Regions from separate parts of the Paenibacillus sp. FSL R5-0517 genome, predicted to be linked through region 1. Evidence: a T-box and tRNA genes for the amino acid it is inferred to sense, from the RefSeq annotation. Region 1 holds a T-box; the other regions hold tRNA genes.
The links. The T-box of region 1 lies ahead of tyrS (tyrosine--tRNA ligase). A T-box ahead of a tRNA ligase gene usually reads a tRNA of that ligase, here a tRNA-Tyr.
Positions count from the first base shown of each region.

Region 2: it has a tRNA-Tyr gene. The T-box ahead of tyrS (tyrosine--tRNA ligase) is inferred to sense a tRNA for this amino acid. The anticodon was not compared.
Region 3: it has a tRNA-Tyr gene. The T-box ahead of tyrS (tyrosine--tRNA ligase) is inferred to sense a tRNA for this amino acid. The anticodon was not compared.

Region 1 is NZ_CP150235.1:4,122,757-4,126,003, reverse strand. Features, by position in the region: gene MKX40_RS18230 (Imm63 family immunity protein) at 134-469, shown strand; gene MKX40_RS18225 (DUF4375 domain-containing protein) at 490-954, shown strand; T-box leader at 1,039-1,266, shown strand; gene tyrS (tyrosine--tRNA ligase) at 1,383-2,645, shown strand; gene MKX40_RS18215 (YxcD family protein) at 2,802-3,080, opposite strand; gene MKX40_RS18210 (hypothetical protein) at 3,086-3,247, opposite strand, start outside.
Region 2 is NZ_CP150235.1:323,157-326,403, reverse strand. Features, by position in the region: gene iolD (3D-(3,5/4)-trihydroxycyclohexane-1,2-dione acylhydrolase (decyclizing)) at 1-644, opposite strand, end outside; tRNA gene MKX40_RS01510 (tRNA-Gly) at 1,018-1,088, opposite strand; tRNA gene MKX40_RS01505 (tRNA-Pro) at 1,100-1,173, opposite strand; tRNA gene MKX40_RS01500 (tRNA-Leu) at 1,181-1,259, opposite strand; tRNA gene MKX40_RS01495 (tRNA-Arg) at 1,277-1,353, opposite strand; tRNA gene MKX40_RS01490 (tRNA-Gly) at 1,360-1,434, opposite strand; tRNA gene MKX40_RS01485 (tRNA-Leu) at 1,445-1,525, opposite strand; tRNA gene MKX40_RS01480 (tRNA-Lys) at 1,532-1,607, opposite strand; tRNA gene MKX40_RS01475 (tRNA-Tyr) at 1,618-1,703, opposite strand; tRNA gene MKX40_RS01470 (tRNA-Thr) at 1,713-1,788, opposite strand; tRNA gene MKX40_RS01465 (tRNA-Phe) at 1,809-1,884, opposite strand; tRNA gene MKX40_RS01460 (tRNA-Asp) at 1,902-1,979, opposite strand; tRNA gene MKX40_RS01455 (tRNA-Met) at 2,005-2,078, opposite strand; tRNA gene MKX40_RS01450 (tRNA-Val) at 2,095-2,170, opposite strand; tRNA gene MKX40_RS01445 (tRNA-Glu) at 2,293-2,364, opposite strand; tRNA gene MKX40_RS01440 (tRNA-Asn) at 2,369-2,444, opposite strand; tRNA gene MKX40_RS01435 (tRNA-Ala) at 2,446-2,521, opposite strand; tRNA gene MKX40_RS01430 (tRNA-Ile) at 2,561-2,634, opposite strand; rRNA gene rrf (5S ribosomal RNA) at 2,673-2,789, opposite strand; rRNA gene MKX40_RS01420 (23S ribosomal RNA) at 2,868-3,247, opposite strand, start outside.
Region 3 is NZ_CP150235.1:5,794,926-5,798,172, reverse strand. Features, by position in the region: rRNA gene MKX40_RS25945 (23S ribosomal RNA) at 1-720, shown strand, start outside; tRNA gene MKX40_RS25940 (tRNA-Asn) at 787-862, shown strand; tRNA gene MKX40_RS25935 (tRNA-Ser) at 866-957, shown strand; tRNA gene MKX40_RS25930 (tRNA-Glu) at 967-1,038, shown strand; tRNA gene MKX40_RS25925 (tRNA-Val) at 1,106-1,181, shown strand; tRNA gene MKX40_RS25920 (tRNA-Met) at 1,200-1,273, shown strand; tRNA gene MKX40_RS25915 (tRNA-Asp) at 1,299-1,376, shown strand; tRNA gene MKX40_RS25910 (tRNA-Phe) at 1,472-1,547, shown strand; tRNA gene MKX40_RS25905 (tRNA-Thr) at 1,568-1,643, shown strand; tRNA gene MKX40_RS25900 (tRNA-Tyr) at 1,653-1,738, shown strand; tRNA gene MKX40_RS25895 (tRNA-Trp) at 1,745-1,818, shown strand; tRNA gene MKX40_RS25890 (tRNA-His) at 1,849-1,921, shown strand; tRNA gene MKX40_RS25885 (tRNA-Gln) at 1,944-2,018, shown strand; tRNA gene MKX40_RS25880 (tRNA-Gly) at 2,023-2,097, shown strand; tRNA gene MKX40_RS25875 (tRNA-Cys) at 2,104-2,177, shown strand; tRNA gene MKX40_RS25870 (tRNA-Leu) at 2,184-2,262, shown strand; gene MKX40_RS25865 (methyltransferase domain-containing protein) at 2,427-3,247, shown strand, end outside.

The DNA of each region.
Region 1 (3,247 bases):
TTTTTATTAAAATAGGCAGGTGCATTCATGTCCAACATGTTAAACAAACAACAATTGGCAGACATCCTTATACAGCTTTTAGAGCGAACTTCTTTCCGCAGGGAACAGATGCAGAACTATGTTAACCGCCTGTATGAGACCAAAATGGGACGGTGTACCCTATGTGGAGTGTGGAAAAGATACGTATATCGTTCGAATATACGAACGTGGTCTCGTCTCGTTAGAGAAACGAGTAAAACAGCCGGAGGAAGTCATCTATTGGCTGCTGGAGGATATTATTTTCACCGCGACGCATGTAGGGTTGTTGGAAAGACATGGTTTCGATAATAAACGGACGCATTTGAACTATACAGATGAAGTGATGAAGGAACTGAACAGGGGTGTTCATGAAGCTTTCCAGCAAATCGGTGATCCGTATTTACATTGGTATCAGACGGGTAAACGTCAGGAATTAGAGCGTTTGGAATAAAGAAAAGTGAGGTGTGTTACGTGAGTGAGCAAGATATCCATGATATTTGGTATGAGTATGCTGTATTATTTGTCGAAAAAAAGAATGAATCTGAACAGGCATGGGCTTCGTTGAATTCGAACGAGCAGGACATTGCTGCTTTATGGCTGTTAGAGGCGGATGTCTTTAATGGCGGTTTTATACAGTTTTTCTGCAACTGGGGGGAAGAAGTATACCGTTACGCGTTACGGGCATTACATAACATTGGTGCGACTCAAGTAGTGGAGATTATAACCTCGGCATACGGCTGCATTGAGCATCTGAAAGAGGGTGAAAGGCTTACTGGACTATGGGACATTCCTAAACTACTGACAAAGGAACAAGAGCACCAGTTAGATGCGCTGGATCAGCAATTTTGGAATAATGAGGATCAGATCGCGGAGAAAGCCTATGGTTATTATCAAGGAAAATTGAACATGATGATTATATCATCTGGTTTTAACTAAGCATCCGTTGTTCTGTTTAAGGTTTGCATACTTGGTCTTGCAATGACCGAAACGTTCGGCTATACTTGCTATAAATTGAATACATGAATCACGTTGATAGAGCGCAGTAGCGGCTTTGTCCCTGTTACAGAAAGTCAGGGGTTGATGGAACCTGATACATACAAGGGCTGCGAATTACACTCTGGAGTACTTGGGTAATGCCAAGCGGATGGGCAAACGATATATTGCCAAAAGTGGTATGGATAGCGTGTTAAGGTTATGTGTTATCCATGCAATTTGGGTGGTACCACGGTTATGATAATCGTCCCTGTGTCTAATGAAGACAAGGAGGCGATTTTTTTGTGTCCAAAAAAGCCGTTCCAGCGTGTTATTTCGTAAATTAACGTAGATCATGACTGAATTTTGAGGATAGAAAAGGGGTTATACGAATGAATATTATTGATGAACTACAGTGGCGTGACGCCATTAATCAGCAGACGGATGCTGAGGGATTACGTGAATTGACTGAAACGAAGTCCGTTTCTTTGTACTGCGGTGTTGATCCAACGGGAGATAGCATGCATATTGGACATCTAATTCCCTTCATGATGCTGAAACGTTTTCAACTGGCAGGACATCGTCCAGTCATTTTGATTGGTGGAGCAACAGGTACGATTGGTGATCCGAGTGGTCGTCAGGCAGAGCGGTCATTGCAAACGATGGAGCAAGTGCAGGAGAATGTGGATGCACTGACAGCGCAGATGAAGAAGTTGTTTGTAACAGATGGGGATAATCAGGTTCGCATGGTGAACAACTACGATTGGACACACAAAATCAATGTCATTGAATTTTTGCGTGACTACGGCAAAAACTTTAACCTCAACACGATGCTGGCTAAAGATGTCGTCGCGAGCAGACTGGAAGGCGGCATCTCGTTCACTGAGTTTTCCTACCAGATCCTTCAGTCACTCGACTACCTGCATCTGTTCCAGAACGAAGATGTACAGCTTCAAATCGGCGGTTCCGATCAATGGGGTAATATCACAAGTGGACTTGATCTGATTCGTAAAAAAGAAGGATCTGAAGCGAAGGCGTACGGTCTGACCATTCCACTTATGCTCAAATCCGATGGAACCAAGTTTGGTAAAACAGCTGGCGGCTCAGTCTGGCTTGATCCGAACAAAACAACACCATTTGAATTCTACCAGTTCTGGGCGAATACAGAAGACCGTGATGTGATCAAATACTTGAAATACTTTACCTTCCTGGGCAAAGAAGAAATTGAAGCTTTGGCTGAAAAGGTAGAGACAGAGCCGCACAGACGCGAAGCACAGAAAGCACTTGCGGAAGAAATGACAAAATTCGTTCACGGCGAAGAAATGCTTGAACAGGCTAAACGTATTACAGCGGCGCTGTTCAGTGGTGATATCCGTTCCCTGACGGCAGACGAAATCGAGCAGGGCTTCAAGGAAATGCCTACCTTTGAAACGGATGGCGAAGCCAAAAATATTGTGGACTGGCTCGTGGATCTGGGTCTGGAGCCATCCAAGCGCCAGGCGCGTGAGGATGTCACCAAAGGTGCGATTTCCATGAATGGTGAGAAAATCACGGAGCTTGAATTCACGGTGTCTGCAGAGCATGCCATTGGCGGTAAATTCATCATTATCCGTAAAGGTAAAAAGAACTACAGTCTGGTTAAACTTCAATCGTAGTTTCCAAGAAGTAGAACGTAACACAGACACGTATAGAGACTGCAATAGAGATACAATGAGAGCCACATATACAGGAACAAAAAGACCGTCTTCCATCTCTGTCAGGCGACAGAGCGGAGACGGTCTTTTGTATCACGGGTCATTGCTTGACCTATTTTATTGATTAACAATCGCTGTGATCTCTTCATCCAGATCAAGTCGTACGTTCTCACGGTACGCCCGAATGTTGTATTCGCTGTGCAGGTAACGAAGAATCGCTTCAATCATATTGGACTCCACCAGATATTGACTACGGCCTTGAATCCAAACTTCAGCGGAATAACCTGTATCTTCTTCCCAGCTCAGTTCTACATTCACATCGGTTGGACGTACACCCTTACGTTCTGCCATATGAATACAGATTGCATTCACAATTTCATCCATGCTCAGAACCATAGAGATTAGTACCGTCCGTTTCTGTTACGGTCATCATCACGATCATTGCGGCGGTCATAACGGCCATCCGCTGCAGGTTTACGACGATTTGTAATGGCTCTGAAGAGTGCCATAGCCAGCATAACAATCAACATGATTGCTGCAACGTTCACGAGCAATCCAAGGAT
Region 2 (3,247 bases), 3.1 Mb from region 1:
ACGGGGGGGCGACGGTCCAGATAATGCACTTTGCGTGCAAAGAATGATTCCGGGTAATCGTACGCTTCTGCCTGTACGTCCTGCGGCAGTGCGAGTGTTACCGCTCCTGTCTCTGCTGGATCAGTTAGTACACGCATGGCCTGTGTAGCAGCAATCATCAACTGTTCGGGACGAACAATACGATCCCAGTACTTGCTGACGGCTTTGAATGGATCAGTGGCTGAGATCGTGTAATCACTGCTCACTTCCAACTGCTGAAGTACCGGGTCCGGTTCCCGCGTAGCAAAGTTATCTCCAGGCAGCAATAAAACCGGAATCCGGTTCACCGTTGCAGTAGCTGCCGCTGTAATCATATTTAAAGCACCAGGTCCAATGGATGTTGTACATGCATAGATCTGTCTACGGTTCTTCTGCTTGGCATAGGCTGCTGCCGTATGCACCATACCTTGTTCGTTCTTGCCTTGCATATACCTCAGGCTTCCCGGACTGCGCTCCAGCGCTTCTCCAATGCCTGTTACGTTGCCATGTCCAAAAATACCGATGATTCCCTTCACGAACTTGGTTTCCACCCCGTCAACCGAGATATATTGCTGATCCAGATATCGAAGCAGTGCCTGAGCCATCGTTAATCTAATTGTATTCATGAATTTGATCGCCTTCCTTTCCTTTACGGGTTAAGCGCTTAATCTACGTTAAGTTTAAGCGCCTTACACCTAAAGGTTAAGCGCTTAATTGATATGGTATTACAGGTTAATGATTTACGCAAGCTATTTTTGTAAGCGTTTTTATAAATGTGATGCAGAAAAAATATTCAAGTGTTCGAAAATGCACTAAACCTTCTTCATTGGAACACCTCAAGAATTACTAAGAACAGGTCTAAAAATGTGGGGAATGTATCAAGAGGTTGGGATACATACTCATATCATCTGAAATCTCTGTATATATTCATGATCCATATGCCTATAAATGCAAAAAAGAAAGAGATGGTGAATACCATCTCTTTCTTTTCAATATGTAAGCGGGTGATGGGAATCGAACCCACGCTATTAGCTTGGAAGGCTAAAGTTCTACCATTGAACTACACCCGCAAATAAAAAAATCGGGATGACACGATTTGAACATGCGACCCCCTGGTCCCAAACCAGGTGCTCTACCAAGCTGAGCTACATCCCGTTATCTATACCGGCGAGAGGACTCGAACCTCCACGGTTTCCCACTCGATTTTGAGTCGAGCGCGTCTGCCATTCCGCCACGCCGGCAAAATATGAAGTTATAATGGCGCGCCCTGAGAGATTCGAACTCCCGGCCTTTTGATTCGTAGTCAAACGCTCTATCCAGCTGAGCTAAGGGCGCAAATATTGGAGCGGAAGACGGGAATCGAACCCGCGACCCTCGCCTTGGCAAGGCGATGCTCTACCGCTGAGCCACTTCCGCAAATAAAGAATGCGCGTGGAGGGACTTGAACCCCCACGTCAAAGACGCTAGATCCTAAGTCTAGTGCGTCTGCCAATTCCGCCACACGCGCATATAATGGTGAGTCATGAAGGGCTCGAACCTTCGACACCCTGATTAAAAGTCAGGTGCTCTACCAACTGAGCTAATGACTCATAGAAAAACTGGTGGAGGATGATGGATTCGAACCACCGAACCCGTACGGGAGCAGATTTACAGTCTGATGCGTTTGGCCACTTCGCTAATCCTCCAGGATTACATGGTGCCGGCGAGAGGACTTGAACCCCCAACCTACTGATTACAAGTCAGTTGCTCTACCAGTTGAGCTACACCGGCGTATTACATGGTGTGAAAAATGGTGGCTCGGGACGGAATCGAACCGCCGACACGAGGATTTTCAGTCCTCTGCTCTACCGACTGAGCTACCGAGCCTTACTACATTAAAAAAATGGCGGAACCGACGGGATTCGAACCCGCGATCTCCTGCGTGACAGGCAGGCATGTTAGGCCAACTACACCACGGTTCCATAATACTTTCTCAAGGAAAGTTAATTGCGGGGGCAGGATTTGAACCTGCGGCCTTCGGGTTATGAGCCCGACGAGCTACCGGGCTGCTCCACCCCGCGTCGTTAAAAGATTATATGGTGGAGGCTGAGGGGATCGAACCCCCGACCCTCTGCTTGTAAGGCAGATGCTCTCCCAGCTGAGCTAAGCCTCCATAATATGACCCGTAGGGGATACTCTCACTTCGTTCGAGACTGCGAAGCAGTTGCTCACGAGGTATATCCTCCGACGAACCTTTGGGATTCTCATCCCTTGTTAAAGCAATAGGTATTGCTATGACCCGTAGGGGATTCGAACCCCTGTTACCTCCGTGAAAGGGAGGTGTCTTAACCCCTTGACCAACGGGCCTTAATGGCTCCCCGAACAGGACTCGAACCTGTGACAACTCGATTAACAGTCGAGTGCTCTACCAACTGAGCTATCAGGGAATGGTGGAGCCAAGCGGGATCGAACCGCTGACCTCCTGCTTGCAAGGCAGGCGCTCTCCCAGCTGAGCTATGGCCCCATACTCTGGTTTGTTTCTTTTCTTGTAGTGGTCTTGCTATGGGCCCTGGTGGACTCGAACCACCGGCCTCACCCTTATCAGAGGTGCGCTCTAACCAACTGAGCTAAGGGCCCTTATCAATTTTCGAAAAAAAATACCCCAGTGGGGTTTCGCTTGGCGGCGTCCTACTCTCCCAGGACCCTGCGGTCCAAGTACCATCGGCGCTAGAGGGCTTAACGGTCGTGTTCGGGATGGGTACGTGTGGAACCCCTCCGCCATCGCCACCAAACGCATAGCTTACATTTCAGAGTTGTTATTCTCTGAAAACTAGATTCGAAACGAAACATGCGAACTATCACTTGCATATTTGGATAAGCCCTCGACCGATTAGTACTGGTCAGCTCCATGCATTGCTGCACTTCCACCCCCAGCCTATCTACCTCGTCGTCTTCAAGGGGTCTTACATACTGGGAAATCTCATCTTGAGGGGGGCTTCACGCTTAGATGCTTTCAGCGTTTATCCCGTCCGTACATAGCTACCCAGCGGTGCTCCTGGCGGAACAACTGGTACACCAGCGGTACGTCCATCCCGGTCCTCTCGTACTAAGGACAGCTCCTCTCAAATTTCCTACGCCCACGACAGATAGGGACCGAACTGTCTCACGACGTTCTGAACCCAGCTCGCGTACCGCTTTAATGGGCGAACAGCCCAACCCTTGGGACCTACTTCAGCCCCAGGATGCGATG
Region 3 (3,247 bases), 1.7 Mb from region 1:
TACCACCCTGATCGTATCTAGGTTCTAACCTGGTACCGTAATCCGGTGCGGGGACAGTGTCAGGTGGGCAGTTTGACTGGGGCGGTCGCCTCCTAAAGAGTAACGGAGGCGCCCAAAGGTTCCCTCAGAATGGTTGGAAATCATTCGAAGAGTGCAAAGGCATAAGGGAGCTTGACTGCGAGACCTACAAGTCGAGCAGGGACGAAAGTCGGGCTTAGTGATCCGGTGGTACCGCATGGAAGGGCCATCGCTCAACGGATAAAAGCTACCCTGGGGATAACAGGCTTATCTCCCCCAAGAGTCCACATCGACGGGGAGGTTTGGCACCTCGATGTCGGCTCATCGCATCCTGGGGCTGAAGTAGGTCCCAAGGGTTGGGCTGTTCGCCCATTAAAGCGGTACGCGAGCTGGGTTCAGAACGTCGTGAGACAGTTCGGTCCCTATCTGTCGTGGGCGTAGGAAATTTGAGAGGAGCTGTCCTTAGTACGAGAGGACCGGGATGGACGTACCGCTGGTGTACCAGTTGTTCCGCCAGGAGCACCGCTGGGTAGCTATGTACGGACGGGATAAACGCTGAAAGCATCTAAGCGTGAAGCCCCCCTCAAGATGAGATTTCCCAGTATGTAAGACCCCTTGAAGACGACGAGGTAGATAGGCTGGGGGTGGAAGTGCAGCAATGCATGGAGCTGACCAGTACTAATCGGTCGAGGGCTTATCCAATAGCAAGTGATAGTTCGCATGTTTCGTTTCGAATCTAGTTTTCAGAGAACCAACTCTGAAGCATATTCCCTGATAGCTCAGTTGGTAGAGCACTCGACTGTTAATCGAGTTGTCACAGGTTCGAGCCCTGTTCGGGGAGCCATATGGAGAGGTGTCCGAGCTGGCCGAAGGAGCACGATTGGAAATCGTGTAGGCGTCACAAGCGTCTCGAGGGTTCGAATCCCTCTCTCTCCGCCATAATAACAAGGCCCGTTGGTCAAGGGGTTAAGACACCTCCCTTTCACGGAGGTAACAGGGGTTCGAATCCCCTACGGGTCATATTAACTTCAAAAAAAGAAGTTGATTTTTACAACAAGATTATGATATGATCATAAATGTGTTGTTCGGAGGCTTAGCTCAGCTGGGAGAGCATCTGCCTTACAAGCAGAGGGTCGGGGGTTCGATCCCCTCAGCCTCCACCATAATATTTTTTTTAACGACGCGGGGTGGAGCAGCCCGGTAGCTCGTCGGGCTCATAACCCGAAGGCCGCAGGTTCAAATCCTGCCCCCGCAATTAACTTTCCTTGTGAAAGTACTATGGAACCGTGGTGTAGTTGGCCTAACATGCCTGCCTGTCACGCAGGAGATCGCGGGTTCGAATCCCGTCGGTTCCGCCATTTAATCTTTACATGAGGCAAACTGTTCACTACATCTGCTGTATGGCACTGATGCCCTATATAAAGTGTAAGGAATTAAGATTAGACTTTATTATGGCTCGGTAGCTCAGTCGGTAGAGCAGAGGACTGAAAATCCTCGTGTCGGCGGTTCGATTCCGTCCCGAGCCACCATTTTTAAAACAATTTAATATGCCGGTGTAGCTCAACTGGTAGAGCAACTGACTTGTAATCAGTAGGTTGGGGGTTCAAGTCCTCTCGCCGGCACCATGTAATCCTGGAGGATTAGCGAAGTGGCCAAACGCATCAGACTGTAAATCTGCTCCCGTACGGGTTCGGTGGTTCGAATCCATCATCCTCCACCAGTTTTTAGGGGCATAGTTTAAAGGTAGAACAACGGTCTCCAAAACCGTTGGTGTGGGTTCAATTCCTGCTGCCCCTGCCAATTAACTTTTAAGAAATTTAACCTTTTGTGGCGATCGTGGCGAAGTGGTTAACGCACCGGTTTGTGGATCCGGCATTCGGGGGTTCAATTCCCCTCGATCGCCCCTTTGTTTTTTCATTTTTTATTGGGGATTAGCCAAGCGGTAAGGCAACGGACTTTGACTCCGTCATGCATAGGTTCAAATCCTATATCCCCAGCCATTATGCGGACGTGGCTCAGCGGTAGAGCATCGCCTTGCCAAGGCGAGGGTCGCGGGTTCGATTCCCGTCGTCCGCTCCAAAATATGGCGCCATAGCCAAGTGGTAAGGCACAGCTCTGCAAAAGCTTTATCCCCAGTTCGAATCTGGGTGGCGCCTCCAGTATGTGCCGGCGTGGCGGAATGGCAGACGCGCTCGACTCAAAATCGAGTGGGAAACCGTGGAGGTTCGAGTCCTCTCGCCGGTATATTGAATAGCCCTACATGTTGCTTATGCAATGTGTAGGGCTATTTTATTTTATACAGATTTTTGTACAGTAAAGAATATTGGACTTTAATAAACATTGACGTATGATTATATTCAGTATATTGTAGATAAGTAAAGTCTTTAATTTAGAGGGAGTGAAGCAAAGTGAATAATGAAAAAAATGTATCGGATACCGATCTGTTATTTAATCTTTCTGTATGGGAAGAGGCATGGAAAAATCGTCCGAGAAGTCCAAAATATAAAAAGAAAAGCGCCCCATTTAATACAGAAGAAGCATTTGAACGATGGGCTAGGGATTATCATGTACAGTCGTTCTCTGAAGAAGGGAAGCAACGTTCCGAGCGTATTATGAATTGGATTGAGAACCAAGGTGTGGAGTTCGAGGGATTATCCATTTTGGACATTGGAGCTGCTTCGGGCATATTCACCATTCCTTTTGCAGAGAAGGGAGCAATTGTGACTGCAGTTGAACCATCTGAGTTGCTTGTCTCCCTGATGAAAGAGACGATACCTACAGCTCTTGAATCTAATATCGAAATCGTTAAAGAACGGTATGAGGAAATCGCCATTGAAGATAAGGGCTGGGAGAAGAAATATGACTTTGCATTTGCATCCATGTGTCCGGCAATGTCAGATTGGGAAACGATCGAGCAGGCGATCAACTGTGCCCGGAAGTATGTGTATATAAGCACTATGGCTGGACAGAAGGAACACACATTAATGGATGAACTTAAGGATGTACTGGGGGTAACTTCTACATACAAGGCCGGTGATATGGGATATATTCAACAGTTACTGTATTTAAAGGGTTATTCATACACTATGATCATTACGAGAGAAGTTAACTCATTTGAAGTACCAGTGGAAGAGATTATCGACAAGCTGCCAGAATTGCTTAATACGTATGAGTTACCATCGGATGAAGATTCTCTTAGTCTGGCTGAGAAATACATCCAAGATACATA